DNA from 4 places in the Rhizobium bangladeshense genome. Region 3 is predicted to be linked to each of the others. Evidence: predicted binding sites of a transcription regulator. Region 3 holds the regulator's gene; each other region holds the start of a gene.
What was found. Region 3 encodes LexA, which represses DNA repair genes until DNA is damaged. Its sites were predicted from a motif close to TGTTCNNNNTGTGTTCNG; they were not measured.
Positions count from the first base shown of each region.

Region 1 (7,797 bases), on a different replicon from region 3:
GCGCCGAATCCAGTCTTCCAACGCGTGGGATAATGCCAAGCCTTCTATCCTTGAATTACCGGAAATCTCCGGCTTTAGGGAGTAGGCTAGGCACAGGCTCGGAATAAATCCCGGATCTTCCCATCGATACGCTGAAGGTGAAGAACCAGTATTTTCATTGAGCGTAGCCGACTATATGAAAGCCTAAGGCTGCTCAAATGCGGATCCAGACGATCGTCCAGTGATCACAAGGGTGATACGTTTTCTGCCTTCGACTTTCCGGTTTTGCGATCTTGGCCGACCTCGAAGCTGACCTTATCGCCTTCGCGGAGTGATCCGCCGCGCTGCAAGGCAGATACGTGAACGAAGACGTCCGGTCCGCCATTCTCAGGCGTGATGAAGCCAAATCCCTTATCTTCGTTGAAAAATTTAACAGTTCCGGTAGGCATGACAATTCCTCTTCGCTTGCGCACCAAACGCACACGGGCTGAACGTATAACGCGAATGCGCTGCCATCAACGGAAAGCTTTTCGCCCATGCAATGATTCGAAAATCTCCACGAGGCTGGCTCGTCAACTTGAGCCGGATGAGGCCTTTTTTCCAAGGCGGCAGCCGTAGCTTTGTACAAGGGACTTGTGCGGCCGACTTCATTGGGGCAGCTCTCTTCCTTCGACGTGCAAGCTCAAAAGCTTTCTATAGAATAGGGAGCATCCTTTGAACCGAAACGGGGCTGAACCCCGAGTAGAGGAGCGGCACGAGCGATAATCGCCTTCACCATCGGCGCCGCAGTGGATGCGGCGGTTCGTCCGCCGTGCACGCCAGTCTTCGGCGCGTCGATGATCGAAAGGACCATGTATTTCGGCTTGTCCATCGGGAAGGCCCCAACGAAGGCGTTGAAGTTGAGGTCGCTGGCATAGCGTCCATTGACGACTTTGTCGGCGGTTCCGGTCTTGCCGCCAATATCGAAGCCCTCGACTTGGGCCGCCCGGCCCGATCCCTTCTGCCCGTTCCTCCTAAAGAGGGTGCGCATGTCCTCGCTCGTGCTTTGCTTGACAACGGTTTTCACCAGCGTCGCGGCCTGTTCCGGCGACCGTGGCAGGAAGGTGGGCGGAATAAGTTTGCCGCCATTGATGAGTGCCGAGGCTGCTGAGGCGGTCTGAAGTGGCGTTGTCGCTACGCCATGGCCAAAGGAAATCGTGACTGAATTGATCTTCTTCCAGGTGCGCGGTTGGGTCGGTGTGGCCACGCCCGGCATCTCGGTCTCCATCTTCGAGAGAAGGCCGAGTCTGGTGAGGAACTCCTGGTGGCCTTCTATCCCCACCATGTCCGCGACGGCCGCGGTGCCGATGTTCGACGAGTATTGGAAGACCTCCGGAATCGTCAAGGGCCTGTTCTTGCCTTTAAAATCCTTGATTGTGAAGCCGCCCATGCGGATCGGCCGCGATGCATCGACCACAGAATTTAGAGTAATCTTTTCGGCGTCCAGGCCCATCGCCAGCGTGAAGCTCTTGAAGGTGGAGCCCATCTCGAAGGTGGCGTTGCTGATGCGGTTGAACCAGCCCTTCTCATACTCCTTGTCGACGCTGCCGTCAGTCAGCGTGCGCGACGGCTCGTTAGGATCGTAGTCGGGGACCGAAGCCATTGCCAGAACTTCACCTGTCTCAACGTCGAGAACGATAGCGCCGGCCGCCTCCGCCTGATAGGCGTTCATCGCCTTTGCGGCGACGTCGCGCACGATGTTCTGAACGCGGATGTCGATCGAAAGCCTGACGGGCTCGAGCGAAACGCCCGAAGTCATTCCGATGGCCCGCAGGTCGGCTAGACCCTGTTGGTCGAGATAACGCTCCATGCCGGCCAGGCCGAGATTATCGACGTTCACGTGGCCGACAATATGTGCCGCCGAACGACCGCCGGGATAGAAACGGCGTTTTTCAGGTCTGAACCCGATGCCGGGAATGCCGAGGGCGAGGATATCAGCCTGCTGCCGTGGTGTCAGTTGTCGCCGCAGCCACTGAAAGCCGCTATCCGTCCTCAGCTTCCGATGTGTGTCTCGCCAGTCGAGGTTCGGTAGGATGGCGGCGAGCTTCTCCACTACCTCGTCGGCATCGATGATCCGTCGGGGATCTGCGTAGAGAGAGACCATGTTCACGTCGGTCGCCAGTAGCTGGCCATTGCGGTCGACGATATCAGGCCGCGACGCAACGGCACTTGGATTTCCGAGAGAGGCGGTCGTCGGCTCCTCGGCAAGCCCGTACTGGACAAGGCGCCCACCAATCAGCAGGAAGCCGCAGACGAAAGCGCCGACCGTTATTCCCAAGCGCTGCCTTGCCTGGCCACCCCGCTTGTTTCTTGTGCCGAGGATTTTTTCCGGAAACAACCCGCTTTCTGGTCTGGTGATCAGGATATGAGAGCGGCTTTTGACCTTCAATATGCGGGCAATGAGACTCATCGAGATCATTCAGAGGTGAAGACTGAAATCAAAGAAACATCGCCCGAAGCGCGACACGATTTCGGGTTGTCTCTCCTGGAGCACTAACGTCTAAAATTGCACCCTATGTCTTAGAAGAGCGTTAACGCCTTGCGGTTTTGAAGTCGCGCGGGCCCGCTCCTGACGGAACTCAGCTTCTCGACCTAAAGGCGAACCGTGCGGAGATCGTGGTCATCTTACACGCTCCTATAGTGAGGTCGACCGTTCGATACCTTTCAAAAGCAAGTCGCGGCGCCTGCACTAAACAGCTCGACCACAGCTTCTGCGGCGCTACCCGGACCACATAAACTTGCGAAGAGGAAATCCTCCGGCCGCTGCCGGCAGGGACATTCGGGGTCAAGCGCCACGCGGGCGCTTTTTCCAGCCGATGCTGGCGTCTAAAGCGCCAACCTCAATTGCGGCTCCGTTGCTGAGATGCGCCGCTCCAATGACGACAATGTCACGCCGAGCAGACGGATACCTTTTCGCGGCGGGAAGATCGGTGAAAGCAGGAGGCCAACTATCTCTTCGAGGTCGGCGATCGCCGCCAGAGGTGCCGGAACCGTCTTGCTGCGGGTGATCTGGTTGAAGTCGGCATATTTGACCTTCAGCGTCACCGTCTTGGCGCCGATTTCATTGGCCTCGCAATACCCCCACACTTTTTCGATCAGCGGCTGAAGCCCTTGGCGGGCCGGCTCATAGGCGTGGAGATCCTGTGAGAAGGTATCCTCCGCGCCGACAGATTTGCGCACCCGGTTCGGCTTGACCTGGCGCTCGTCGATGCCGCGGGCAATGCCGTAGAAATAGGGTCCCGATTTCCCAAAATGTTCGACGAGGAACTCCTGCGTCTTCTCCTTGAGGTCGGCGCCGGTCTCGATCCCGAGCCCGTGCATCTTTTTGGCCGTTGCCGGACCGACGCCGTGGAATTTCTTGACGGGGAGAGCCTCGACGAAGGCCGGCCCGTTCTTCGGGGTGATGACCGCCTGGCCGTTTGGCTTGTTCAAGTCGCTTGCCATCTTTGCCAGGAACTTGTTGTAGGAAATTCCCGCGGACGCGTTGAGGCCGGTCGCTTGCTTGATCCTGGCGCGGACTTCCGACGCGATCTCGGTGGCGATCTCCATGCCCTTGAGATTTTCGGTGACATCGAGAAAGGCCTCGTCCAGTGAGAGCGGCTCGATCAGTAGCGTGTATTCGGCGAAGATTTCGCGAATCTGCTGCGACACCGCCTTATAGACATCGAAGCGTGGCGGCACGAAGATCAGATCCGGGCATTTGCGCTTGGCGGTCACCGATGGCATCGCCGAATGGACGCCATAGGCGCGCGCCTCGTAGCTCGCTGCGGCCACCACGCCGCGGGCGGCCGATCCGCCGACGGCGATCGGTTTGCCGCGCAGTCCCGGATTATCGCGCTGCTCGACCGACGCATAAAAGGCATCCATGTCGACATGCACGATTTTTCGGACGGGAGGTGAACTCTTTTCGTTCATAGCGGCTTCGCCAATCAATCGGCATCTGAACTCGCGCCGAAAACAAAAAGGGAACATAGCAGGCTTGTGCGCGATATCAACCGTTACGATGGGCGCCGTGTCGCAGCTTGCGAAACTACCGTCCATCAGATGTGGCATCGGCGCCACCCACTGCCTTTCCTCTCCGCTTTCACAATTGGCAGGAATCGTGCGATGATTGCTCTGTCCTCCTGACAGGAGCCCCGTGAACCTCAACACCCATAACCGCTTTGTCCTGGACTTCATGGCCATGCGCACCATAACGGTCACTGAGAGCGTGCCGGTCGAGTTGATATGCCAAACTGCAATGGCGTCCGAAAGCAGAAATTTTCATGATGGAGCCCAGCAGTAAGACGTGAGGCTGTGATACAAATACCTGTCAGACGAGAGCACAGACTTATACAAAGCAGGTTGCAACGATGCTGAAAACCGATACCCGCCAAGCGAATTGGCGTCGTGCCAATCCGGGCAAATATGATGCTCACCTTGCTGTGCAGCGAGCAGTGAAGACAGGCGAGTTGGAAAAGCAGACGTGTGAGGTGTGCGGGGTCGAAGCGGTTGATGCCCATCACGATCAATACGACGAGCCTTTGAGGGTGCGGTGGTTATGCCGACGGCATCACACAAGGCTTCACCACTACGGCGAAGACATGTTTCCGATCAGGAACGCATTTTAGATGCCTCCGCGCGCCGCTCCTCAGCATTTTCCGGTGAAGCAGATCACACCTTGCCACCACGCGGCGACTCTCAAATGGTGTCTGCCCGGAGAGAGGGGAGGCTCATGCGAAAACGGGAATTCCTGATCGGCGTGGCCTGGCGGGGATCAGCGCCCTAACCGTACGCAGGCCGAAATCTCGTCGCGAGATTGCTCACTGTCTCATCGCTTTCGAGCCCGAATATCCGAGTTGGAACGATAAACGTTGTGTGGTCTCCAGGAGCATGGAGATATAGGGGCTGTCGGGCGTGTTGCTCATGACCGTTTCGCTGTGATGCGGCCCGTTCTCAATCGGGGAGATGATCCCGGCTATCGGCCTCGGCACATTCGAGACCTAAGATCTCCGCCCAGAATAACCACGCGGGCATGTCGGCGAGGGCGTCCACCGGTTCGATGAAAATGGCGGAAGGGTCATCGAGACATCGCCGCTCTATGGAATGTCTGAAGTGTGCGTCGGCGATCTCATCACCGATCTTGGCACCTCCGATGACATTTTCATCACCAACAAGACCTGGATGGACACTAATCCAGTCGTCGAAACAATCACTTTCGTGAGTAACGGGCACGTCGCGTTCAGCTCGGTCCAGACCGTCCTTGAACCTTTCGGATGCTCGTCCATTGAGAGACATGGATGGAAGCAAAAGGATCGTGATGTGGGACTGCATTGGCCTCTGCGCCACAACCTTGCTCCGGTGGTAAGGCAATCACCGCACCCAATCTTCATCAGCGTCTTACACAGCAAGACCGGAGCCGTCGATCTTCCGCACTTGGCTAACCCAATTTCAATCCCAGGACTTACGCAATGAACGACGACCATCCGGAAAGCAAAAGCCCAACAACGCCGGCCGCGGCAGGATTAACACCCGCCTTAGCCCGCAACATCGAAGCCATCATGCGGCGCCGCCGGCAGAGCCAGAACGCAGCATCTGCTCAGGAGCGTGCTGCTGCTGCGGTCAGCAAGTTTGCGGGTTCAATGTTGTTCGTCTACATTCATATCGTTTTTTATGGCGTCTGGATCATCGCAAATGTGGGATGGATCCCACAGGTGCAACCCTGGGACCCCTCTCTAGTGATCCTTGCGATGGAGGCGTCGGTCGAGGCGATCTTTCTCTCCACGTTTGTCCTGATCAACCAGAACCGAATGGCTGCACAGGACGACATCCGGGCCGACCTCGACCTTCAAGTCAGCTTGTTAAATGAGCACGAAACGACACGCCTGATCGCCATGGTCGAAGCTATTGCAAAGAGGCTCGAAGTCCCGACCGCCGCAGATCATGAAGTCGAAGAGCTCAAAAAAGACATTGCTCCGGAAGCTGTGCTGGATCGCATCCAGGCGGAAGGCGAAGACAAATAAAGCTCGGCTCCGGGCTGATGTTCGGCCGGCACCTGAACTGATGGGGTGGATGCCCCCTTCGGCCTGCGTCAGCTTATGATGTCCGCTCAGCGTCGTGGTGGCGCTCGCGAAGGAGAGGCAGATGACAGCAAGACGTATCCTTGCGATCGACCTTGCAAAACGGAGCTTCCAAGTCTGTGCAACGGATCGCGGCGGGGCGGTGCTATTTAACGGGTTCTTTCTCGAGCTCGATTGCAGCAGTTTTTGAGCGAACAGTCGCCGTGCATCGTCGCGATGGAAGTCTGCGCGACCAGTCGCTTCTGGGGCCGGTTTGCTCAAAATTGTGGTCACGACGTGCGGCTGATTCTCGCTCCTAACGTTGGCATTGACCAGCGCGTCGAGAGGCGAGACTGTCGCATCTCTAACTGGCCCAACTGTCGCCTGATAACCTATTGGCATCTATCGCAAGTCGCACTTCATCGTTGAACCCACCCCGGCTACATGGGGTGTGGCGGTCAGGTTGAAGTGTCCGCCGTTGCGCAAAGTAGAATGTCACTTTGGGCTGCCACACGGCACGCCGAGTCGGGCCGAAATCCGCATAACGTTCACGAACCAGCGTCACCGCATAATCCCGAACACCATCGCTGATCCGGTTGTTCGACGGCCGGCCGATCGCCTTGTGCCGGATCGATGCCGCGCCGGTTGTTCTGATCCTATCCAGCAGCCGCCGCACCTGGCGCTCGCTCAGATCAAGCAAATGTGCCGCCGACACCATCGTCATCCGGCCGGCGATCACCTTCGACAAAACCTCGATCCGCTGCACATCACGCTCGCTCATCGCAATCAGTCCCATCCGCAATCTCCCAGGCCATCAAACGCGGGGAGACTGACATTCCAACTTTGCAGAATCAGGACACTTCAACTTTGCGGCTACATGCGAATCTGGCGTAATCGACATTATGGAACTTGAACTTAGCAGAGCGGCGCTCATCATCGGCGGCTTCATCAGCCGCAGTCGTCTCTGGCGATCCTGTCCATCAACGTCGCGCTCGGGGAGTTTGGGCTTCGAAGGTAAAACCCTTGAATAGGTCACGTCCCCGTAGGCTGAATCGACATCACCGGATAATAATGCGGCTTGCGCTGTGGGTGACCCACCTACAGGCGGCGCGCTTCGCTCTCGTCGCTCAAATATTAAGCAAATGCTACCAAGTGTACACACTGCAAAATAGCCACGGAAACGACGTCAGAAAAATCAACAGCTTGTAAGCTGGCACACCTCTTGCACGTAATTTGCCGAGTTGGTGGCTAGGGTTCCGGCGCATTACACAAGCGCGGCTGGTCCGAGAGCCACCACCGGCGGGGAGAAATCCGTCGGGTGCACGGCGGGACAAAAGCCCGGGAGACCTCGTAAGCCAAGGGATTGGTGGCACGATGGTCATTGCCCGATCCCTTTTGAAGAAAAGCAGAAGGGGAATTTCAATGCAGACTTTTTCGAAGATCGTTTCAACCACAGCCCTGGCGGTATCACTGATGCTGGGGCTCGGTTCCGCAAAGGCGGAACAGAAGACGGATTTCAAGGTCGCCTGGTCTATCTATGTCGGTTGGATGCCCTGGGGCTATGCGGCCGACCATGGCATCGTCAAGAAATGGGCGGACAAATATGGAATCAAGATCGAAGTCACGCAGTTCAACGACTACGTGGAGTCGATGAATCAGTACACGGCCGGCGCCTTTGACGCCGTGACGCTGACCAATATGGACGGCTTATCGATCCCGGCTGCGGGCGGCGTCGATACGA
Region 1 is NZ_CP071616.1:132,779-140,575, forward strand. It holds gene J2J98_RS28400 (cold-shock protein) at 225-428, opposite strand; gene J2J98_RS28405 (peptidoglycan D,D-transpeptidase FtsI family protein) at 662-2,428, opposite strand; gene dinB (DNA polymerase IV) at 2,845-3,933, opposite strand; gene J2J98_RS28415 (hypothetical protein) at 4,371-4,628, shown strand; gene J2J98_RS28420 (hypothetical protein) at 4,954-5,331, opposite strand; gene J2J98_RS28425 (DUF1003 domain-containing protein) at 5,469-6,020, shown strand; partial or broken gene J2J98_RS28430 (helix-turn-helix domain-containing protein) at 6,571-6,852, opposite strand; guanidine-I (ykkC/yxkD leader) riboswitch at 7,294-7,403, shown strand; gene J2J98_RS28435 (putative urea ABC transporter substrate-binding protein) at 7,479-7,797, shown strand, end outside.
Region 1: the regulator LexA is predicted to act here: its motif matches at 3,972-3,989, upstream of dinB (DNA polymerase IV).

Region 2 (7,797 bases), 2.1 Mb from region 3:
CGGATGTCGCCCATGCCTTCAGCACCCCTTCATCTCGACACGCCTCTGGTTCGAACAGCATCTGGCTACAGCGCCAGCGGCAAGCCGCTCTGGCTGAAGCTCGATGCACTTCAGCCTTCCGGCAGCTTCAAGCTGCGTGGCGTTGGCCGGCTTTGCCAGCACGAGGTGGAAAAAGGCGCGCGCGAGATCTTCTGCGCCTCGGGCGGCAATGCCGGTATTGCCGCGGCCTTTGCCGGCCGGGCGCTCGGCGTGCCGGTCACGATCGTCGTGCCGGAGACGACGGCGGCCGATGTTCGGGAGACGATTGCCGCAACCGGTGCGAATGTGCTTGTCCATGGAGCGGTTTTCGACGAAGCCAATGCCTATGCGATCGAACTCGCCCGCAGCTGCAAGGCGAGCTATGTGCATCCGTTCGACCATCCGCTTCTGTGGGATGGTCATGCCACGCTGATCGATGAGGTCCTGGCCAAGGGTGCGACATTCGACTGCGTCGTCACCAGTGTCGGCGGCGGCGGACTGCTTGCCGGCATTGTCGAAGGGCTGAAGCGAAACGGCCTAACCGACCTTCCCGTCATCGCGGTTGAAACCGAAGGGGCGGCTTCGCTACATAAAAGCCTGCAGGCGAACGAGCGTGTTACCCTCCCAGCCATCACCTCAATCGCCACGTCGCTCGGTGCACGGCAGGTGGCGCAGCATGTCTTCGAGCTGCCGAAGCAGCATCCGATCGAAAGCGTCGTCGTCAGCGACGGCGATGCCGTTGCCGCCTGCCTGAAGTTTGCCGATGCGCACCGCCTCCTCGTGGAGCCGGCCTGCGGTGCGGCGCTGGCCGTTGCCGATGTGCATGCCGGTCTGCTTCAGCGCTTTGACAGCCCGCTCATCGAAGTCTGCGGCGGCATCGGCGTGTCGCTGGAAAAACTGAAACTCTGGAAAGAGAAATTTCTCTGAGCTGCGGCGAGGATGTTGCAGCGTCCTTGCGCGTGTGAAAGAAAAAGCCGGGCGAAAGCCCGGCTTGATCAATCGGCAATTCGTCAGGGCTTAAGCGGCCCATGGGTGCGACGCGGCGTTCTTCTTTTCGAACTCATCGATCGCCTTGCCCTTTTCCAGCGTCAGACCGATATCATCGAGGCCGTTCAGCAGGCAGTGGCGCTTGAACTCGTCGAGATCAAATTTGATGGAGCCGCCATCGGGGCCGGTGATCTCGAGGTTCTCGAGGTCCACCGTGAGGATGGCATTGGAGCCGCGCGAGGCGTCGTCCATCAGCTTGTCGAGATCTTCCTGGCTGACCTTGATCGGCAGGATGCCGTTCTTGAAGCAGTTGTTGTAGAAAATGTCGGCGAAGCTCGTGGAGATCACGCAGCGGATGCCGAAATCGAGCAGCGCCCAAGGAGCGTGTTCGCGCGAGGAACCGCAGCCGAAATTGTCGCCGGCGACAAGGATCTTGGCGTCGCGATAGGCCGGCTTGTTCAGCACGAAATCGGGATTTTCGGAGCCGTCTTCATTGTAGCGGGCTTCGGCGAAAAGGCCCTTGCCGAGACCCGTACGCTTAATGGTCTTCAGATAGTCCTTCGGAATGATCATGTCGGTGTCGATGTTGACGACCGGCAGGGGCGCTGCAACGCCCGTGAGCTTCACGAATTTATCCATGACCCATGCTCCATTCAGCAAATCTACTTTCCTGAATGTGCATCTAGTCCAGTTTTTTGCCGAAATGAAGGAGAATCTTTCTAAAGTGGCGGCCACGCGACGTTCGCGTGGCCTGGCGACGGTGCACGGCCTGTTACTCGGCGGGCGCGTTCAAGCCCCAGAGGACGCCGAACGGATCGCGAAGCTGGCCGTAGCGGTCACCCCAGAACATCAGTTCGACCGGCATGACGACTTCAGCGCCGGCGGCCACCGCACGATCCCACCAGAAATCGATATCGTCGATAACAAGCTGGATGGCGAAGCCTTCATGGCCTTTGAAGGGATGGCCGTATTCAGGATAGGCATCCGCCAGCATGAAGGAGCTGTCATTGATATAGAGATGAATGTGCATCGTCCGGCCGCTTTCATCGACCGGCACCCTGTGGGCCTCTTCGGCGCCGAAGGCCTTCTTGTAGAATTCCGCGGCTTTTACTGCGCCATCGACAGTGAGATAGGGCAGCAGGCCATTCTTCACCGGCGGCAACTTGGCCGGTTTGTTTTCCGTCGTCGTATCCATGCTCGTCCTCCATCGTTTTTGAGCGCCGGCTGAAAGCCTGGCTGCTTCAAAGACGTATCACGGAAGCATGATCCGACAGTGTCGGCGAGTTTTTTGAAGGCAGGTCTTAGAGATCGATGATCGTGCCGCGACCATCGTTCCAGATGCGCATTTCCGGCTTACCGTTGTTTGCCTTGGCGCGGACGGGGGCGGGCTTCATCTTCATCGAAAGCGCGCGTCCGACCATGAGCACGGTCAGGATGCCGCCGACGGCAAGCGTCACCGAGAAGGTGAGAAGCAGCATGGCGACAAAGAAGGTGGCGCCGGCAAGCATGAAGAAGATGGAGCGAATGTTCTGCATGGTTTGAAACCTTTCTACCGAAAGGAATGTGGTTCTTCTTTTTTCTGTCTGCAAGGCAAGCATGGCTTTTTGTTGTCTTGCCGCGTTCTGAGAAGCTTGGCACTAATGGCTGATGAACCAAATCCCGCCTTTCCGTTCCTTAAGTCTGCGCCGCTCGGTGCTGAGTGTGCCCGCCATCAATCTGCGCGCCCTCGAAAAGAGCCATTCCCTTGATTGTGATGCCGTTATTTTCGATCTGGAGGATTCGGTCGCGCCCGAGAACAAGGGGCAAGCGCGGGAAAATCTGCGTGCTTTTTTTGCCGGGCCGCCGCTTGCGGGCAAGGAAAGGGTCATCCGCATCAATTCTTTGTCATCTGAATTCGGGGCGGCGGATCTCGATCTGGTCAAGGCGCTTTTGCCCGACGCCGTTCTCCTGCCGAAGGTGGACGAGCCTCGAGTTATCGCTGAGACCAGCGATCTGCTTGCCGATGCACAGGCGCCGGAGGAGCTGCGCATCTGGGCGATGATCGAGACGCCGCGCGGCGTGCTGAATGTCGGGGCGATCGCCGAATCCGGCTGCATGCCGGGGGCACGGCTCGATTGCCTCGTCGTCGGCCTCAACGACCTGCGCAAGGAAACGGACGTCCTGTCGCAGCCTGGGCGAAGCTTTCTCGTGCCCTGGCTGATGCAGATCATCCTGGCGGCCAAGGCTTATGGGCTTGATGCGCTCGACAGCGTCTTCAACGATTTCCGGGATGCCGAAGGTTTCGACGTCGAATGCGGGCAGGGTCGCGCCATGGGTTTTTCCGGCAAGATGTTGATCCACCCCTCGCAGATTTCGGCCGCCAACCGGCATTTCGGCCCGAGCGAGGAGGAGATTGCCGAAGCGCAGGCAATCATATCAGCCTTTGCGGATCCGGCTGCCAGGGGCCTCAACGTCATCAATGCGAACGGGCGGATGATCGAGCGGCTGCATCTTGTCCAGGCCGAAGCTCTGGTTCATAAAGCTCACCTGATTTCTGCAAGAAAGCCCGCCTGATGAAACTCTATCGCTTCCTGACCGGCCCCGACGACGCTTCCTTCTGCCACAAGGTCACCGCCGCCCTCAACAAGGGCTGGTCGCTGGAGGGTTCGCCGACCTATGCCTTCAATGCGGCAACCGGCGCGATGCAGTGCGGCCAGGCAGTCGTCAAGACTGTCGAAGGCAAGGATTACGATCCGGAGATGAAGCTCTCCGAGCAATAGCGTCTTCTGCCGGACGCGCGGTTTCAGCGTTCGGCGGCTTCCTCGGCGCTGGCCTCGATCCGCTCCATATCCTCGTCGCTCAGCCCAAAATGGTGGCCGATCTCGTGGATCAGGACGTGGGTGATGATATCGCCGAGCGTCTCGTCGTTCTCGGCCCAGTAATCGAGGATGGGGCGCCGGTAGAGACGGATGCGGTTCGGCATTTCGCCGGTTTCCACCGTGAAGCGTTCTGAAATGCCCCTGCCTTCGAAAAGGCCGAGCAGATCGAAAGGGGTTTCCAGCGCCATATCCTCGAAAACGTCGTCATCGGGAAAATCCTCGATCTCGATCGTGAGATTGGTCGTCAGCTGGCGGAATTCATCGGGCAGATGGCTGTAAGCCTCCATGGCCAGCGACTCGAAAGTGCTGATCGTCGGCGCATGGCGGTCCCGCCAATCATCGCTCTGGTCTATGCGGGCCATGAATATTCCTTCCTTTGCGGGCCCATATAGAACCTTTGCCGCCGATTTTCGAGTGCGGAATCAAAGGCAGGAATAAATTCATAGAAAATGGTTGTTGACTCTTCCTCAGCTCTCTGGAATCCATAAGAACATAACAGGAACAAGACGGACGGAGTAAACGCCATGGCGCAGAACGCCTTGGCGCGCGAGCGGCTTTTTGCGCTCCGCGAAACCATCGCCAAGCTGGAAGGAAAACCTGCGCCGGCACTTGCGGCAGCGGAGCGGGAAGCCCTGGCTTCGGGGAGGACCGGGCGGCAGGATGCGGAACGGAATGGGCGCGGACAGCGCCTGCCGTTCGGCGTGACACCGCTCGACGAAGCGATGGAAGGCGGGCTGCCGCTCGATGCGATAACGGAAATCCGTTCCACGCTTTTGCGGGATGCGGGAGCCGCCTGTGGGTTCGCACTTGCGGCCGCAGCGCTGCTGCAGCGGGTGGAGGAGGAGGCGAGCGACTGTTCGCCAATACTCTGGATCGGCGATACGGTCTCGACGATGGAGGCTGGCCTTCCCTATGCGGTAGGTCTGCAGGATTTCGGCTTGCGGCCCGAGCGTTTCCTGCAGGCTTTGCCGCGCAAGCTCGATGAGGCGCTCTGGCTTGCGGAAACCGCGGTGGAAAGCGGTGCCTTTTCGGTCGTCATCCTGGAGATCAGGGGCAATCCTGTACATTTCGGTCTGACCGAGAGCCGGCGGCTCGGTCTTCGCGCCAAGGCGGCCGGCCGGCCTCTCTTCCTGCTTCGGCAGGCGGGAGAGGAGGAGGCAAGCAGCGCCGTCTTCCGGCTGCTTGCCCAGCCCGCACCGTCCGGCATGCGGGCTCTGTCAGATGGATCGAGGCTTGCCGGCAGCATCGGCAATCCGGTTTTTCGTCTCAGCCTGGAGAAGAGCCGTAACCCGGCTCCGCTCTCCCTTCTTCTGGAGTGGAACCCTCATGAACGTCAGTTTTTCCCCATCGGCGAACCAAGGCACGCTCTTACTCCAGACGAACGGTCAGCGTATCCTGGCGCTCAGCTTTCCGCATCTTCCGACGGACAGGATCGCCCGCAGAAAATGGGGCCTTTCCTGGCGTTTGAAAGGGCGTCCTGAGGCTGCGCCGATCGTCTGCGCCGGAAAGCACGAGAATGCCATGCGGCTGACGGCGCTGGACGAGGCCGCGGAAGCGCTTGGCCTGAAGAAGGGTCAAGGCGTCGCGGAAGCGCGCGCCATGCACCCGAAGATCGATATCGTCGAGGAGGATCCGGCCGCCGACGCGCGGTTGCTCGAAGCCATCGCCGACTGGTGCGACCGCTATACGCCGCTGGTGGCGATCGACGGACGAGACGGGCTGTTTCTCGATATTAGCGGATGCGCCCATCTTTTCGGCGGCGAGAGAGCGCTGCTGAATGATATTCTCCTCAGGCTCTTCCATATGGGGCTCGACGTCCAGGGTTCGATCTCCTCTTCGCCCGGCCTTTCCTCGGCCGTCGCCCGTTTCGGCAATGGCGGCGTCATCGAAGACGAGGAAATGGAAGATGTGCTGGCGCCGCTGCCGGTCGCCGCGCTTCGGCTGAACGAAGAAACCGTGGCATCGCTGAAGAAGCTCGGGCTCAAATATATCGGCGATGTCATGAACGCGCCGCGGGCGCCGCTGACCCGCCGTTTTGGAGCAAGCTTGCTTTTGCGGCTCGATCAGGCGCTCGGACATGACGAGGAACCGGTTTCGCCGCGCCTGCCGGTTGCGAGCCTTTCGGCCGAGCGGCGGCTGGCCGAACCGATCGGCACCGAAGAGGATATTCTCGCCCTTGCCGGCCAGATCGCCATGTCGCTGAAACCCTCCCTGGAAGCCCGCGGCGCCGGCGGCCGCGTCTTCGAACTCGTGCTGTTTCGGGTCGATGGCCGGGTTTTCCGGATTTCTGTCGGCGCTTCACGGCCGCTCAGGGAGCCGAAGCGGATCGCGGATCTTTTTTCCCAGCGTCTGCAGGCAATCCATGACGATCTCGATGCCGGATACGGTTTCGAGATCCTGCGGCTGAATGTCGTGCGCCATGAGCCCTTCGAGGACACGCAGGGCGATTTCGATGGCGGCCGGCAAAGAGAGATCTCGCTTGCAGCTTTCATCGACCGCGTCTCGGCGCGCCTTGGCGCGGACTGTCTTCAAAGCTTTCAGCTCCGCGAAAGCCATGTGCCGGAGCGTGCGGTTATCGCATGCCCACTCATGGAGAATTTTCCGCCGCAGCGCAGGAGCGGGGAAAGTCGTCTTTTCCCCGCTCGGAGCGAGCGGCCCCTGAGGCTTTTTGCCAAGCCGGAACCGGTGGAGGCTTTGCTTGCCGAAGTCCCGGAGGGGCCGCCGCAAAGTTTTCGGTGGCGCCGCATTCAGCATCAGGTTCAGCGCAGCGAAGGCCCGGAACGGCTTGCCATGGAGTGGTGGATCGATGGCGCCGACGCCAAAACGCGTGACTATTTCCGTGTCGAAGACAATTCCGGGCATCGTTTCTGGATTTACCGCGAAGGCTTTTACGGTGAAGAGCCGCCGCCGCGCTGGTTCATGCATGGGATTTTCGCATGAGCGCGGCACCTGCATTTTTCGAGATCGGCGCCCGCACCAATTTCTCCTTTCTGGAGGGTGCCTCGAAGCCTGAGGAAATGGTGGTGCAGGCCGCCGCACTGAAACTTTCCGGTCTTGGAATCGCCGATCGGAACTCAGTTGCCGGCGTCGTCAGGGCGCATGCGCAGGCGCAGGAGATCGAAGAGAAATTCAGAAGAAGGTACGAGAAGAATCTCGATGACAGAGAGGAGGAGAAGGTTCTCGACCCAATTCGGATTCAGCCGGGCGCCCGCCTCGTCTTTTCGGATGGAACGCCTGATATCCTTGCCTATCCTGAGAACAGGCGAGGGTGGGCGCATCTCTGCCGTTTGCTGAGTGCGGGAAATCTGAGAGCAGAAAAGGGATCCTGCCTGCTTTACGAGGCGGATATCATGGAATGGGGAGACGAGATGATGCTCGCCCTTGTTCCCAGCCAGGCCGCGGCCATAGGATTTGCGGCCCAACAGGAATTGGAAGCCTGTCTCGCACGTTTCCGGAACCGTTTCGGCAAGGCGTTTCACGTGGCGCTGGCGCCTGCCTATGATGGCCGCGACAGGCAGGTTTTCGCAGCACTTTCCGTGATCGCCGCCCGCTACCGCATTCCTGTCATCGCGACCAATCAGCCGCTCTATCACCATACGGATCGCCGTCCCCTTTCCGATATTGTCATCTCGATCCGCGAGCATGTGCCGATTGCCGAGGCAGGTTTTCTTCTTGCTCCGAATGCCGAGCGTTATCTCAAGGGCCAACGTGAAATGTCCCGGCTCTTTCGGGACTATCCGGAGGCGATTGCCAATACCGGGACATTTTTCGGCAGACTTTCGTTTTCGCTCGATGAGTTGAAACACAATTATCCGCCGGAAAACGATCCTGGCGAGACACCTTATGAAACCCTCGAACGTTTGACGAGGGAGGGGGCTAAGAAGCGCTATCCGGATGGCGTTCCTTCTGAAATCCAGACCCAGATCGACTATGA
Region 2 is NZ_CP071612.1:4,315,913-4,323,709, reverse strand. It holds gene J2J98_RS20805 (pyridoxal-phosphate dependent enzyme) at 13-945, shown strand; gene leuD (3-isopropylmalate dehydratase small subunit) at 1,036-1,644, opposite strand; gene J2J98_RS20795 (VOC family protein) at 1,778-2,200, opposite strand; gene J2J98_RS20790 (hypothetical protein) at 2,307-2,540, opposite strand; gene J2J98_RS20785 (HpcH/HpaI aldolase/citrate lyase family protein) at 2,653-3,558, shown strand; gene J2J98_RS20780 (DUF1737 domain-containing protein) at 3,558-3,764, shown strand; gene J2J98_RS20775 (metallopeptidase family protein) at 3,788-4,225, opposite strand; gene J2J98_RS30410 (ImuA family protein) at 4,388-5,344, shown strand; gene J2J98_RS20770 (Y-family DNA polymerase) at 5,385-6,803, shown strand; gene J2J98_RS20765 (error-prone DNA polymerase) at 6,800-7,797, shown strand, end outside.
Region 2: the regulator LexA is predicted to act here: its motif matches at 4,350-4,367, upstream of J2J98_RS30410 (ImuA family protein).

Region 3 (7,797 bases):
ATGTGGTCGACCGAGCCGATTTCCGTCAGCATGTTGAGCGCCGCTTCGTTGGCGCCGCCGTGAGCGGGGCCCCAGAGGCAGGCGATGCCGGCGGCGATGCAGGCGAACGGGTTGGCGCCCGACGAACCGGCGAGACGGACGGTCGAGGTCGAGGCGTTCTGTTCGTGATCGGCATGCAGAATGAAGATGCGGTCCATCGCGCGGGCAAGCACCGGATTGACAACATATTCCTCGCAGGGAACAGCAAAGCACATGCGCAGGAAGTTCGACGCGTAATCGAGGTCGTTCTTCGGGTAAACGAAGGGCTGGCCGATATGGTACTTGTAGGCCATGGCGGCAAGCGTCGGCATCTTGGCAATCATCCGCAGGCTGGCGACCATGCGCTGGTGCGGATCGGTGATATCAGTCGAGTCGTGATAGAAGGCCGACAGCGCGCCGACGCAGCCGCACATGACGGCCATCGGATGCGCGTCGCGGCGGAAGCCGGTGAAGAAGCGGGTCATCTGTTCATGCACCATCGTGTGGTGCGTGACGCGATAGTCGAAATCCTTCTTTTGCGCAGCGGTCGGCAGTTCGCCGTAGAGCAGGAGGTAGCAGACCTCGAGGAAGTCGCCATGCTCGGCGAGCTGTTCGATCGGATAACCGCGGTGCAGCAGGACACCCTCGTCGCCGTCGATATAGGTGATTTTCGATTCACAGGATGCGGTCGAAGTGAAGCCCGGATCGTAGGTGAAGGAGGCGGTGTTCTTGTAGAGGGCACCGATATCGATGACGCTCGGGCCGATCGTGCCGCTTTTAACGGCAAGGTCGACTGATTTGTCACCGATTTTTATTGTAGCGCTTTGATCCGTCATGCTGATCCTCCGAAATGTCGGTGGCGCCATAAAAGCGCCATAGGGGTTAAGCGTCCTTTCCGATAGCTATATGATCGGGACGCTAATGCCAAGTTACCGTGACGGCATTTTGTGCATTGCGGCAACACCTTTTAGGCACTGCAGCGATGAGCCGCACGCATAGCGGAAGCCGATGATTCGACTGACCTTTTGCCGCTTACGATTTTCCCACATATTTCAATCGATTATTCTTGCCGGATTTGCGTTAAGGTTGCATTCTGGGGGCTGGGCGGAATGACCTCGGGCGGCGCATGCAGGAAATGACGATAGCCGAATTGCGGCCGAAGGCGGGCGTCGGCCCAGCCGATCCCACGCCCTTTCATACGCCTGCCGCTGGGACGCGGCCGGCAACGACCCAGTCCTCGGTACCTTTACGACACCGGCTGACGGCCGCAATCACCCGATTATCGCGTGCCGGCGTTCGCATGCTGAGCGAGGAGGTGGACTACGGCCGCCTGCTTTTATTCTCGCCGGTTCTCCTCGGCGCCGGCTCCGCCTTCTGGTTTCTGGCGGCGACAGATATTCCGGTCGTTCCATCGCTGCTCGGCCTGTTGACGTTGACGGTTGCGGTTTTCGTCGCGGGCTGCGCACGGCCGGTGTTGCAGACAATGCTTCTGACGCTGGCGCTTATGGTGTGCGGCATGCTCTGCGCTCAGTTCGAGAGCTGGCGGGTCTCCACCGTCATGCTCGATTCATCGGTGACGACGACGGTGACAGGCCGCGTCGAGCGGCGCGAAGGCGACGATCGCGGGCGATGGCGCTATATTCTTGCCCTCACAGGCACCGCCGAGCCGGAGGTGAAGCGGCCGCCGAGGCGGGTAACCGTCATCGCCCGCGGCGCCGATGTGCCTTTCGAGATCGGTGATATCATCACCGGCAGGGCACGGCTGACGCCGCCGGCAGGCCCGGCGCTGCCCGAGCTCAACGATTTTTCCTTCGGGGCTTATTTCGATGGCGTCGGTGCGAACGGCTTCTTCTACGGCGCGCCGACGAAGCTCGAAGCGCAGGCGGCGCCGCCGGAGGCGAGATGGAGTTCCGATGCCCTGCTCGAGTGGCTCTATAGGCTGCGTAGCGGCATCGGCGATCGCATACGCTCGATCCTGCCTGGCGACACAGGCGCATTTGCCGCCGCTCTCGTGACCGACGAGCGGCGCGCGATTTCGAACGAGACGACGGACGCGCTGCGCCAGTCAGGCCTTGCCCATATTATCGCTATATCAGGCCTCAACATGGCTCTGTCGGCCGGCATCTTCTTCGTCGGCTTTAGGATGCTGCTCAGCCTCTTTCCCGGTGTCGCTCAGGCCTATCCGACCAAGAAATTCGCCGCCGCCGGAGCGCTCATCGCCGTCACGGCCTATTTTCTGATCTCGGGTTTCGCCGTCTCGGCAGAGCGCGCCTTCATCATGATGGCCATTATGCTGATTGCTGTCTTCTTCGACCGGCCGTCGATTAGCCTGCGCAACGTCGCTCTTTCCGCGCTTGTTATCATTGCGATCTCACCTTCCGAAGTCCTGGGCCCGAGTTTTCAAATGTCCTTTGCCGCGACGCTGGCGCTGGTATCGGCTTATCAGCTGTGGAAGGAACGGCGCGTCGGCGAAAGCGCCCTGCCGAAAATGCCGGCCCTGCTGCTGGCCGCTGCGGTCGCACGCTTTTTCAGCGGCGTTTTCCTGACTTCGCTGATCGGCGGCTTTTCCACGGCGCTGTTTTCGATCGAGCATTTTCATCGCCTGACGGCCTATGGTCTCCCGGCAAACCTCGCGACCATGCCGATCATCTCCTTCATCGTCATGCCGGCCGGGTTGTTGGCGATGCTGCTCATGCCTTTCGGGCTTGATATATTGCCTTGGAAGGTGGTCGGATTCGGCCTCGATCTGGTGATCGTGGTGGCAAAGACGATATCCGGTTGGGGCGGGAATATCGGCGTCGGTCGATTGCCCAGCTGGTATTTCACGCTGGCCGTGGCAGGTTTCCTGCTGATGACCTTGCTGCGGACGCGGCTGCGCCAGGTCGGCACCGCTCTCATCGCCGTCTCGACGCTTGCAGTAGTGGTTCTGCCGGCATCCCGGCCGGCGGATCTGGTGATTTCGGAAGACGGCGCGCTCGTCGCGGTCGTCACGCCGGCAGCAATGGCCTCCAATCGCGAAAGGCCGCCGGATTTCATCTTCGATCAGTGGCAGAGGGCGCTCGTTCTGACGGTGCATAATCCGCCGAGGATGCTGGATAGTCCTGCGATCCCGGAGGATAAGGAGAGGCGCCTCAGGCTTTCCCGCGAGCAGCAGAACGAAGCGAAGATCGCGATGCAGGCGGCCGCGGCCGGCGCTGAGGCGGAAAGCTTTTCCTGCCTCAGGAAAGCCTGGTGCATAGCCAAGCTTGCAAACGGTCATATCGTGACCGTCATCGAAAATGCCGCCTATCTCGGCCCCGCTTGCGATGCCGGCGATATTGTCGTGACGTCTGTACGCCTGCGCTTCGCCAGCTGCCGCTCGGGTGCGGCGCTGTTTACCGGCGAAACGCTGCGCAGGACCGGTTCGGTCGAATTGCGTTTCACTGAGAGCGGCCTCGAGGTCGCGACGGCCTTCGATGCATTATCGCGGCCATGGATGCGCCACCGCGCCTATGATTGGCGCAGCAACAGTTTTACCGATTCCGGCCCGTCCAGCGTCAGTGATAGCGGCGGATGAGGCCGACCAGCTTGCCCTGCACCTTGACGCGGTCGGGTCCGAAGATGCGGGTCTCATAGGCCGGGTTGGCGGCTTCCAGGGCGATCGATGCGCCCTTGCGGCGGAAACGCTTCAGCGTTGCTTCCTCGTCGTCGACGAGGGCAACGACGATATCGCCGGGACTTGCAGTGCTGCCGTTACGGATGATCACGGTATCGCCGTCGAAGATGCCGGCGTCGATCATCGAATCGCCCTTGACCTCCAGCGCGTAGTGCTCACCGGAGCCAAGCATATCGGCGGGAACGACGATGTCGTGCGTGTTGTTCTGGATCGCCGAAATCGGAACGCCGGCGGCGATACGTCCCATGACCGGCACGGAGACGGAGTTGCCGTTGTCTGCGACCGCCTTTGCCGCAGCAGGGGCGGCGACCGGCTGGGGCTTGCCGAGGCTGCCCTCGATGACGCTCGGCGAAAAACCGCGGCGCGGTTGAAGACTGGGGCTATAGGCCTCTGGAAGCTTGATCACTTCGAGCGCTCGGGCGCGGTTCGGTAGGCGGCGAATGAAGCCGCGTTCCTCTAGCGCCGTGATCAGGCGGTGGATGCCTGATTTTGAGGCGAGGTCCAGAGCATCCTTCATTTCGTCGAAAGAGGGAGGAACGCCGGATTCCTTCATGCGCTCATGAATGAAAAGGAGAAGCTCCTGTTGTTTGCGCGTGAGCATCGACGTCAGACCCCGTGATTGAAACAAATCCAGAACAGACACTATATGTTCCATATGTGTTCTGCAAGTAGCTAAATTTCCGTAAAACTTCCCGTCAACTCGTTGAGATTTTTATTTTCATTCGCCGGATTTGGCGCGCAAGCCTTGAATTGACCGCGTGCCGTCGCACATCTCATGCCATTTCAGGGAGAGGGACATTATGAAAGACCATTCCGCCAAGCCGCACCCGCTGGATCATGTCGTGTTGCCTGTCGTCAATATAGACCTGGCGCGCGAGAGGCTCGGGAAACTCGGCTTCACCGTTGCCGCCGATGCGCGCCACCCCTTCGGCACGGAGAATGCCTGCGTATTCTTTGCCGACAAGACCTATCTGGAGCCGCTCGGTGTAGCGAGCGTCGAGGAGAGCGAGCTATCGGCGCGGCAGGGTAACGTCTTTACCGCCCGCAACCAGGCCTTTCGCTTCCGCTGCGGCGAGGAGGGGCTTTCGGCGATAGCCTTCGGCACCGGGGATTGCGGGCTCGATCATAAGAGTTTCATCGACAAGGGATCGAGCGCCGGCAAGATGCTGGAGTTTAGTCGGACTATGAAAATGCCGGATGGTTCCGAGAGCATCGGGAGCTTCAGACTGGCTTTTGCCGGCGATCTCCGCGCGCCCGATCTGCTTCTCTTTGCCGTCGAGCGCGTCAACCCGTTGCCGGCCGATCGCGGTTCGCTGGAAAGGCATGACAATGGCGTCACCGGCATTGCTGAGGTGGCGCTCTGCGCACCGGAGCCGGCGGCTTTCGCCGCCTTCGTCGGCCTTGCCGCAGCGCAATCGGCAGCCGAGAAAACCGGGTTTGGCGTCAATATCGCGGCCTCGAATGCGAGGATCAGCCTGGTGACGCCGGAGGGGCTGGAGGCCTATTTCGAGACCGCGGTCTCACCCGCCGAGCGAGGACTGCGCGGCCGGGCAATCCTCTTCAATGTCGCCGATCTTGCCGTGACAGAAGCGCATTTGGCTGCTAACGGGGTGACGTATACGCGTAAGAACAACCGCATTCTGGTGAAGCCCGCGCCCGGCCAGGGCACGCTCTTTGCCTTCGAGGAACCACGATGAGCTCCGATACGAATTCCGAAGTCAAGATCGGCGAAGGCGATGGTCAAGTCACCTTTTCCAATACAGGCCGCCTGTCGCTGATCGCCGGCCCCTGCCAGATGGAAAGCCGCGATCATGCCTTCATGGTGGCCGGCACGCTGAAAGAGCTTTGCGGCAAGCTCGGCATAGGCCTCGTCTACAAGAGCTCTTTCGACAAGGCGAACCGCACCTCCCTCTCGGCCGAGCGCGGCATCGGCTTGGAGAAGGGCATGGAGGTCTTTGCCGATCTGAAAAAGGAATTCGGCTTTCCCGTCTTGACCGACGTCCACACCGCCGAGCAATGCGCGGAGGTGGCAAAGATCGTCGATGTCCTGCAGATCCCGGCTTTCCTCTGCCGCCAGACCGACCTTCTGATCGCCGCCGCCAGGACCGGCCGCGCCGTCAATGTCAAGAAGGGCCAGTTCCTCGCACCCTGGGACATGAAGAACGTCCTGAAGAAGCTCAACGCCAGCGGCAATCCAAACGTGCTGCTGTGCGAGCGCGGCGCTTCCTTCGGCTACAATACTTTGGTCTCCGACATGCGCTCGCTGCCGATTATGGCGGCGATGGGCGCTCCCGTTGTCTTCGATGCGACGCATTCCGTTGCCCAGCCGGGCGGGCAGGGCGATTCCTCGGGCGGCCAGCGGGAGTTCGTGGAAACGCTGGCGCGTGCGGCGGTCGCGACGGGAATTGCCGGCGTCTTCCTCGAAACCCATCAGGACCCCGACAACGCACCGTCCGATGGCCCGAATATGGTCTATCTCAGGGACATGCCGCGCCTGCTTGAGAAGCTGCTTGCCTTCGACGCAATCGCCAAGGCCTGACGTTCAACAGGCTGACATGATCGTGGTTTAGGCCACGACATAATACCGTTCGAAGGCAGGAAATTGCGGCATTGTAATTTGCACGCCTTCGATTATGACAGGCTTCGAACGACCTATCACCCACCGAGCAGGAAGAACCCATGACTGCAATCACCGATATCATCGCCCGCGAGATTCTCGATAGCCGTGGCAACCCCACCGTCGAAGTCGACGTCTATCTCGAAGACGGCAGCATGGGCCGCGCGGCCGTTCCCTCGGGCGCCTCGACCGGCGCGCACGAGGCGGTCGAGCTGCGCGACGGCGGCAAGCGCTACCTTGGCAAGGGCGTTCAGAAGGCGGTCGATGCCGCCAACACCGAGATCTTCGACGCGATCGGCGGCATCGATGCCGAAAACCAGATCCAGATCGACAACATCATGATCGAACTCGACGGCACGCCGAACAAGTCGCGCCTCGGCGCCAACGCCATCCTCGGCGTCTCGCTCGCTGTCGCCAAGGCTGCCGCCCAGGCATCAGGCCTGCCGCTTTATCGCTATGTCGGCGGCGCTTCCGCCAGCCTGCTGCCGGTGCCGATGATGAACATCATCAATGGCGGCGCCCATGCCGACAATCCGATCGATTTCCAGGAATTCATGATCCTGCCGGTCGGCGCCGATACGATCGCTGAAGCCGTGCGCATGGGGTCGGAAGTCTTCCATACGCTCCGCAAGGAACTTGCCGCGCAAGGCCACAACACCAATGTCGGCGATGAAGGCGGTTTTGCACCGGGCTTGAAGAGCGCGCCCGAGGCCCTGGACTTCATCATGAAGTCGATCGAGAAAGCCGGCTATAAGCCGGGGGACGACATGTGCCTCGGCCTCGACTGCGCCTCGACGGAGTTCTTCAAGGACGGCAAATATGTTCTGGAGGGCGAAGGCCGCACGCTCGAATCGGGCGCCATGGCCGAATATTTGGCCGAACTCGCGGGCAAGTATCCGATCATCTCGATCGAGGACGGCATGGCCGAGGACGACTGGGATGGCTGGAAGACGCTGACCGATCTGATCGGCAACAAGACCCAGCTCGTTGGCGACGACCTCTTCGTCACCAACTCGGCCCGCCTTCGCGACGGAATTCGCATGGGTGTCGCCAACTCGATCCTCGTTAAGGTCAACCAGATTGGTTCGCTCACGGAAACGCTCGACGCGGTCAACACGGCGCACAAGGCGGCCTATACCGCCGTCATGTCGCACCGCTCCGGCGAAACGGAAGATTCGACGATCGCCGATCTCGCGGTTGCGACAAACTGCGGTCAGATCAAGACCGGCTCGCTGTCGCGTTCCGACCGTCTTGCCAAGTACAACCAGCTGATCCGCATCGAGGAAGGCCTCGGCCCTCAGGCCCAGTATGCCGGCCGCTCGATCATCAAAGGCTGATCGCTTCTGACTTTCAGCTCCCCGACCCGCGCTTCATGGCGCGGGTTTTTTGTTGCTCGAATTTAGAGTCAACGAACGGTTAATCTCTGCGCGGTATGCTCGAAGAATTGGTAATGCGTTCAAGAGCATACGTGTATGTGGACAAAGCATCATAAGAAGAGAAAGATCGG
Region 3 is NZ_CP071612.1:2,038,010-2,045,806, forward strand. It holds gene gltA (citrate synthase) at 1-854, opposite strand, end outside; gene J2J98_RS09975 (ComEC/Rec2 family competence protein) at 1,145-3,574, shown strand; gene lexA (transcriptional repressor LexA) at 3,555-4,274, opposite strand; gene J2J98_RS09985 (VOC family protein) at 4,474-5,370, shown strand; gene kdsA (3-deoxy-8-phosphooctulonate synthase) at 5,367-6,212, shown strand; gene eno (phosphopyruvate hydratase) at 6,353-7,627, shown strand; gene J2J98_RS10000 (FtsB family cell division protein) at 7,763-7,797, shown strand, end outside.

Region 4 (7,797 bases), 1.6 Mb from region 3:
GGGAGGATCACCGGGCTCTCCGAACGGGAGATCTTCGACGTCATTCTGCAGCGCGAACGCCTGGGTTCGACCGGTGTCGGCAACGGTATCGCCATTCCCCACGGCAAGCTGGTGAACATTCATTCAATCGTCGGCATCTTCGCCCGGCTGGAGCAGCCGGTCGATTTCGAAGCGCTGGACGATCAGCCCGTCGACCTGGTCTTCCTGCTGCTTGCGCCGGAGGGCGCCGGCGCCGATCATCTCAAAGCCTTGTCGCGCATCGCCCGCGTCCTGCGCGATCAGGACCTTGTTGCAAAGCTGCGGGCCACCGATTCCGCCTCGGCGATCTATGCCTTCCTCAACGAGGAGCAGACGTCGAACGCCGCCTAGAGCAATTCCAGGAAAGTGTGAAGCGGTTTTCCGTCCGGAATTGCGTAAATCCAAAAGGTTAGAGCGGTTCTGCGCTTCCGTGAAAAGCTGAACCGCTCTAACCGCATCGATCCGTGAACGAAAAAAGGCGCCTGATTTCGCAGGCGCCTTTTTATTTATGCAGGGCTGAACGGTCAGAACTCTTCCCAGTTGTCCTGGGCCACGGCAGCCGAGGCATGCGATTGAGGTGTGGTTCGGCGGGTCGCCGGGGCGGCCGCATGGCGGACCGCAGGAGCTGCCGTGAAATGCGAGGTGGCCGCAGCCGGCGCGCGCATCTGCCTCGCCATGGAGGCGAGCGCAGCCGCGTTGGCCGAGCCCGAGACCCTGAAGCGAGTGGCGAGCGCCTTCAGCGTCTGCGCCTCGTCGTTGAGCGCCACGCTGGCGGCGGTCGCTTCTTCCACCATCGCCGCGTTCTGCTGCGTCACCTGGTCCATCTGGTTCATGGCCTGATTGATTTCCTTCAGCCCGACGGCCTGTTCGCTGGCCGAGGCCGAAATCTGCCGGATGAGGCTGTTGATGCCCATCACCTGTTCGGCGATCTTGTGCAAAGTGCCGCCGGCGCGCCCGACGAGATCGACGCCTTCCTTGACCTGGACGGCCGAAGTGTTGATCAGCGTCTTGATCTCCTTGGCCGCATTGGCCGAACGCTGTGCGAGCTCCCGAACTTCCTGAGCGACGACGGCAAAACCCTTGCCGGCTTCGCCGGCGCGTGCCGCCTCTACGCCGGCGTTCAGCGCCAGGAGGTTCGTCTGGAAGGCGATTTCGTCAATGACGCCGATGATCCGCGAAACCTCAGTCGAAGACTGCTCGATCCCCTGCATTGAGGCGATTGCCTTTTGCACCACTTCGCCCGATTTCTCAGCATCTTGGCAGGCGAGACTGACGTTGTCGGCTGCCGTACGCGCGTTCTCGGCGCTGGAATCGACCTGCGCGGTAAGCTCATTGAGCGCCGCGGCCGTCTCTTCCAGGCTTGCCGCCTGCTGCTCGGTGCGCTTGGCGAGGTCGGAAGCGCTGTTGCTAATCTCGCCGGTGCCGGCACCAATGTTGATGACGCTGAGATTCATCGTGTTGATGGTCTCTTCAAGGCTCGCAAGCGCTGCGTTGAAGTCCTGCTTCAGCTTGCCGTATTCACCCGGAAACTCTTCGGTGATGCGGTAACCCAGATTACCCTGAGACAACTCGGAAAGGCCGGCGCCAACGGTCGCAACGATATGACGCTGCAGCGACACCGATTGCTGCCGTTCCGATTCCGAGCGGCTGCGCTCGGTCTCGGCAGCCTGCCGCTGGTGGGTGGCCTCTTCTTCGAGGCGCTTGGAGTCTGCGAGCTTGAAGCGGAATCCCTCGAGCGCCTTTGCAACCGAGCCGATCTCGTCGGTACGGTCTTGGGCAGCGACGGGTTCGGCATATTCGCCATCGCTGAGCGACTTGACACTGGCGACAAGGCTGCCGAGGGGGCGCTGCACGAGCGAGCGGACGGCAAAATAGAGTGCGAGCATCACCGCACCGAGCACGATCAGGCCGGTGGCGATCATCATGTAGGTCTGGTCTTCAACCGGCGCGTTGATCACCGCATGCGGGACGTCGACGAGCACGACCCAGGTGGCGTTGACGCCGGGGACCTCGAACGGATAGACGACGCGGTCGAAGGGGTCGAGGCCGTCATAGGTGAGGTTCCTGACAAGACCGGGTTGCTTATTCGACAGGGCTGACTTAACGACGTCAGCGCCCTCGCCGTCGTATTGTTTCGTCATCAGGTCGGGGATCGGCGCAACGATCCAGTTGCCGGCCTGCGACAGCAGCGTCACGCGGCCGGAGCCGAAGGGGTGCAGCGCCTGCAGCTTGTCGGTCAGCGACTTCAGCGAGATGTCGACGCCACCGACACCGATCATCTTGCCGCCCGACATGACGGGATAGGCAATGGAAGTCAGCAGCGTCGGTACTTCAGTTCCTTCGGCGAGGTAGGGCGTCGTGATCGCGCCCTTGCCGCTGTCCGCAGCCAGCTTCCACCATTCGGCAGCATAATCATTGTCAAACGTCGAATACTGGATCCCGCCATCCCTGGTCTTCGACCAGTAGGGCGTGAAGGCGCCGTTCTTGTTGGTGCCTTCATCGTTATTATTGGCGATCTCCGTGGTCTTGCCGTCGAGCGCACCGAGCTGCTCACAGAACCAGCTGCCGAAGGCGAAGGCATTCTGTTCCAGATTGGCTTTCAGCACGTTGATCATGCCCTTGCGATCGAGCGACTTGCCTTCATGGGCGCGGCCGATGACGCCCGACATGCTGCGCGCGGCGCTGGCGAGTTCGCCGACATTGGCGGCGATTTCATTGGCGATCGACTTTGCCTCGAGATTGGCCTGATCCATCGTCAGCGTCTGGACGCGATCCCGGGTCTGGCCGATGAGGAAAAAGTTCGAAACGATGAGAACAAGCGCGATGGCTATGCCGGTGATGACGATTAGTTTCGCCGCAAGCGATTTCATGCGAAAAATGAACATGGGTTCCTCGGGCAAGGATGCGCCGAACGGGCATTCTTCGGCACAGGAGCGATGGCATCGCTCCGTCATGGAGCAGCCGCATGAGCCGCGATCCGCAAGCGCGAAGATCCGGCGATCACCGGGAAGATCGCCGGAGACCTCTTAAATTTGAGTGAAACTTTAATGGTATATGTGAGGAAAGCCGCAAAAATCCCCTTGAAATTGCAGGAGATCCGGCAGCTTTTCGCAAGGAGGCCAGGCTATATCCTGTCTGCGACTTCCTCACTCAAGGGAATCGACGGTTGCGCGCCTGGTTTGAGGCATGCGAGTGAACCGGCGACCGCCGCGCGGCGCAGCGACGTGGGAAAGTCGAGTCCTTCGTCGAGGCTGGCGGCGAAATAGCCGCAGAAGGTATCTCCCGCCCCGACCGTATCGACAGGATCGATCGCCAGCCCGTGCGCCCGTGATATTGCCCCCTCGCGGATGGCGATGACCCCGTCGCCGCCGAGCGTCACGATCAGCGTCTGGCCCGTTTCCTGGTGTAGGCGGACAAGTGCTGCCTCACGCGCCTCTGCGCCCATGTCGCTCTGTCCGGCAAGCCGCTCGAACTCGGTCTCGTTGGCAATGACGATATCGGCCAGGCGACCGAGACGCGGTGCATCGGGGATCAGGGGAGCGAGGTTGAGGATGCTGGTGATGCCCTTGGCGCGCGCAGCCGAGAGCGCGCGCTCGACGGCGGCGACGGGCACCTCGAGCTGCAGCATCAGTATGTCGCCTTCGTTCATGCGGCCGATCGCGATTTCCGCATCCCCGGGCGTGACCAGGCCGTTGGCCCCAGGAACCACGGCGATCATGTTCTCGCCGTCGCCGCCGACGAGGATCAGCGCCGTGCCTGTGGGACCGTCGACATGCTTGACGAGAGAGAGGTCGGTTCCCGCCTCGTCGAGCAGGGCGAGCGCATCGGCGGCAAAAGCATCCTTACCGACGGCGCCGGCCATATGCACATAGCGGCCGGCGCGGCGCGCTGCCAGCGCCTGGTTGGCGCCCTTGCCGCCGGCAGCCGTTGCAAAACCGTTGCCGGCGACCGTCTCACCGGGCTTCGGCAGGCGCTCCGTCGTGGCGATGAGGTCCATGTTGATGGACCCGAAAACTGTAATCATGAGGATGTCCCGTCCTTTGGAGCATGCGGGCGACATCATGCTCCAATTCTTTGATAGAATGCGGGCAGACACTGCCCGAAGCGGTCATTCCTCGTCAACCACCCGAAGCTTGAGAAGGCCGGTGCGGCTTTCCACGGATTTGGCCGGCGCCTCGCCCTCGCGGGCAGGCTTGGCGTCGCCGCCCGCCTCGAATTCCAGCGCCTCGATCTTGGCGCCGCGCTTGGTGAGCTTGTCGGCCGACGTGACCACCATGTCGATATCCTTCTGCGCCATGGCGAAATGGCCCTGCAGCTTGCGCACCCGCTCGTCGAGGCGGCCGAGATCGTCCATCAGTAGCGCCACCTCGCCTTGGATCAGATGCGCCTGCGCCCGCATGCGCTGGTCTTTCAGCACCGCCTGGATGACCTGGATCGAAAGCATCAGCAGCGATGGCGAGACGATGACGATGCGCGCCCGGTGCGCCTTCTGCACGAGGGCTTCGAAGTTCTCGTGGATCTCCGCGAAGATCGATTCCGACGGCACGAAGAGAAAGGCGGTATCCTGGGTTTCTCCCTGAATCAGATATTTCTCGGAAATATCCCGGATATGGATCTCCATGTCGCGCCGGAACTGCTGGCTGGCGATCTTGGTGGCCTCTGGGCTGCCGGCGTCGCGGATCGCGTTCCAGGCTTCGAGCGGGAATTTCGCGTCGATGACAAGCGGCGGCGCGCCGTTCGGCATGCGGATCGTACAGTCCGGCCGCGAGCCATTCGAGAGCGTCTGCTGGAAGGCGTAGGCACCCATCGGCAGGCCGTCGGCGACGATCGTCTCCATTCGCGACTGGCCGAAGGCGCCGCGCGTCTGCTTGTTCGAGAGAATGGCCTGCAGTCCGACAACGTCCTTAGCGAGCGTCTGGATATTGTTCTGCGCCGCATCGATGACCGCCAGCCGCTCCTGCAGTCGCTGCAGGTTCTCGTGCGTAGACTTCGTCTGCTCTGTGATCGTCGAGCTGACGCGTTGCGACATGCCGTCGAGGCGTTGGCTGATTGCCTGGTTGAGCTCGCTCTGCCGCGCGCCGAAAACCTCGGCCATGGCCGTGATGCGGCCCTGCATCTCCGCCTGGATCTTCAAAAGCTCGGCCATGCGTGCCTCGCTTTCGCCAGCCCGCAGGCTCGCCTCCTCCGCCTGCTCGCGGCGAAGGCTGGCGCCGCGCAAGAGAAGGATTATCACCAGAAGCACGAGGGCGACGAGAACGCCGCCGGCAAGCGCCAGCATGGCCGGACTGATCGAGGCGACGGAAAAGGCGAGCGAATCGGAATTGACGGTCATGCCGCAACCATAACAGAAGAAACGACGCGATGAAGATCAAAACGTGAACGAAATCGCCGGTCCCCAACATCTTGAACATGTCGCGCTTCGGTCTCGGCAGAAGAAATCCGGCCAGCTTTAACGATTGTTCAACCATATTCGCCAAACCTGCGGCACAGAAACTCCCTCCCGCGCCTTTGCGACAAATACAGAGATCCCAATGCCATCCCGACAGACCGACAGCCTCAGGCAGCGCCTGGATTTCATCGAACTCGACGACGCGTCGCGAAAGTCGATACGAGATCTCAGGCCTGTCATCACCGAGCTCATCGGCGGCGCTCTCGATAAATTTTACGCCAAGGTCGCCAGGACCCCCGCCGTCTCCAGCTTTTTCGCCGACAAGAACCATGTCGGCCATGCCAAGAAGCGCCAGCAGGATCATTGGGCCAATCTTGCCAGCGGCGCTTTCGACGAGACCTATGTTAACGGCGTGACGGCGGTCGGCCGCACCCATGCCCGCATCGGGCTGGAGCCGCGCTGGTACGTCGGTGGCTATGCCCTTGTCATGTCCGAACTCGTCAAGGGCATCATGGAGAAGCAGTGGCCGTCGGTCTTCGCACGCCAGCAGGGCAAGCTGCTCGCCGAGAAGCTGTCGGCAGTCATCAAGGCCGGCATGCTGGACATGGATTATTCCATCTCGGTCTACCTCGAGACGCTTGAGGCCAAACGTCAGGACCTGGAAGAGCAGCGGGCGAAAGCCGAGTCCGATCAGGCAATGGCGCTGGAGCAGCTGCGTCGCGGTCTCGAAGCGCTGTCGAACGGCGACCTCGAAGCCACCCTGCCGTCCGACCTGCCGGGCAATTTCCGGCAGATGGCCGAGGATTACAACCGCGCCGTCAGCGCCCTTCGCCAGTCCTTTGCATCCGTGCGCGATACGTCCGGCCATATCATGAGCGGCGCTGACGTCATCGCCAATGCGACCAACGATCTGGCGCTGCGCACCGCCCAGCAGGCAGCGGGCGTCGAGGAGAGTTCGGCCGCCCTGCAGCAGCTTTCCGTCAGCGTCGGCCAGACCGCCGCCAATGCCGAGAAGGCTTCGGACGCCGTTCGCGAAACGCAGCAGAAGGCGAAGAATTCAGGTGAGCTCGTCACCAGCGCCGTCTCGGCAATGGCCGGCATCGAGAAGTCTTCCACCGAAATATCCAAAATTATTGGCGTCATCGACGAAATCGCCTTCCAGACCAATCTTCTGGCGCTGAACGCCGGCGTCGAGGCGGCGCGCGCCGGCGATGCGGGCAAGGGTTTTGCCGTCGTTGCCCAGGAAGTCCGCCAGCTCGCGCAGCGCACGGCCGAAGCTGCCAAGGAGATCAAGAATCTGATCTCGCAAAGCTCGAGCCAGGTCAATGAGGGCGTGGGCATCGTCTCCAGCACCGGCGAAGCGCTGAACGACATGATCAGCCGCATCGACATCATCAACCGCTTCGTCGCCGATATCGCCGCCGCCGCCCGCGATCAGGCGACCGGCGTCAACGAGGTCAGCGTGGCGATCCGCAGCATGGGCGAAATCACCCAGCAGAATTCCGGCATGGTCGAGCGCACTTCGGCGGAAACCCGCCGCCTCAAGGATGAGGTGGATGAGCTGATCGAGCTGCTGCGCCGCTTCCGCGCCCGGCCGGAAGGCCATGCCGTCGTCGCTGCGCGCCAGGCGGCCTGAGACTTTATGGCGAAATTCGGGGCGGGGAGACAAAAAAGCGTCTTCCCCGCCCACCGGATAATTCCATAGCGGGAAAAGATGGGTTATGGGAACGCCCATGACCATCAAGCCACTCATCATTCTTCCCGATCCCCTTCTCCGTCAGCTCTCCAAGCCGATCGAACGCGTGGATGCCGATCTGCAGCGCCTTGCCGACGACATGCTGGAAACCATGTACGACGCGCCGGGCATCGGCCTTGCCGCAATCCAGATCGGCGTGCCGCGCCGCATGCTGGTCATCGACGTCTCTCGTGAGGGCGAGGAGAAGCAGCCGCAAGTCTTCATCAATCCGGAGATCGTCAAATCGTCCGACGAGCGCTCGGTCTATGAGGAAGGCTGCTTGTCCATTCCGGACTATTATGCGGAGGTCGAGCGCCCGGCTGTCGTCTCGGTCAAATATCTCGATCGCGAGGGCAAGGAACAGATGGTGGAAGCCGACGGCCTGCTCGCCACCTGCCTGCAGCACGAGATCGACCATCTGAATGGTGTGCTCTTCATCGACCATATTTCGCGGCTGAAGCGGGAGATGGTGATCAAGAGGTTCACCAAGGCGGCGAAGGCGAAGGCGCTCTGAGGAAGCCTTGAATATGCGCCAGTGAAGCACTATGATATCACTGATATCATAGTGGAGGTGCGGATGGGCGACCTGCTTATTCGAGATGTTCCGGAAGCGATGAAGCGGCAGCTTCAGGAAAGTGCCCAGCGCAATGGCCGC
Region 4 is NZ_CP071612.1:410,993-418,789, forward strand. It holds gene ptsN (PTS IIA-like nitrogen regulatory protein PtsN) at 1-369, shown strand, start outside; gene J2J98_RS02015 (methyl-accepting chemotaxis protein) at 543-2,903, opposite strand; gene J2J98_RS02020 (ribokinase) at 3,143-4,042, opposite strand; gene J2J98_RS02025 (DNA recombination protein RmuC) at 4,127-5,350, opposite strand; gene J2J98_RS02030 (globin-coupled sensor protein) at 5,550-7,043, shown strand; gene def (peptide deformylase) at 7,141-7,656, shown strand; gene J2J98_RS02040 (FitA-like ribbon-helix-helix domain-containing protein) at 7,720-7,797, shown strand, end outside.
Region 4: the regulator LexA is predicted to act here: its motif matches at 5,383-5,400, upstream of J2J98_RS02025 (DNA recombination protein RmuC).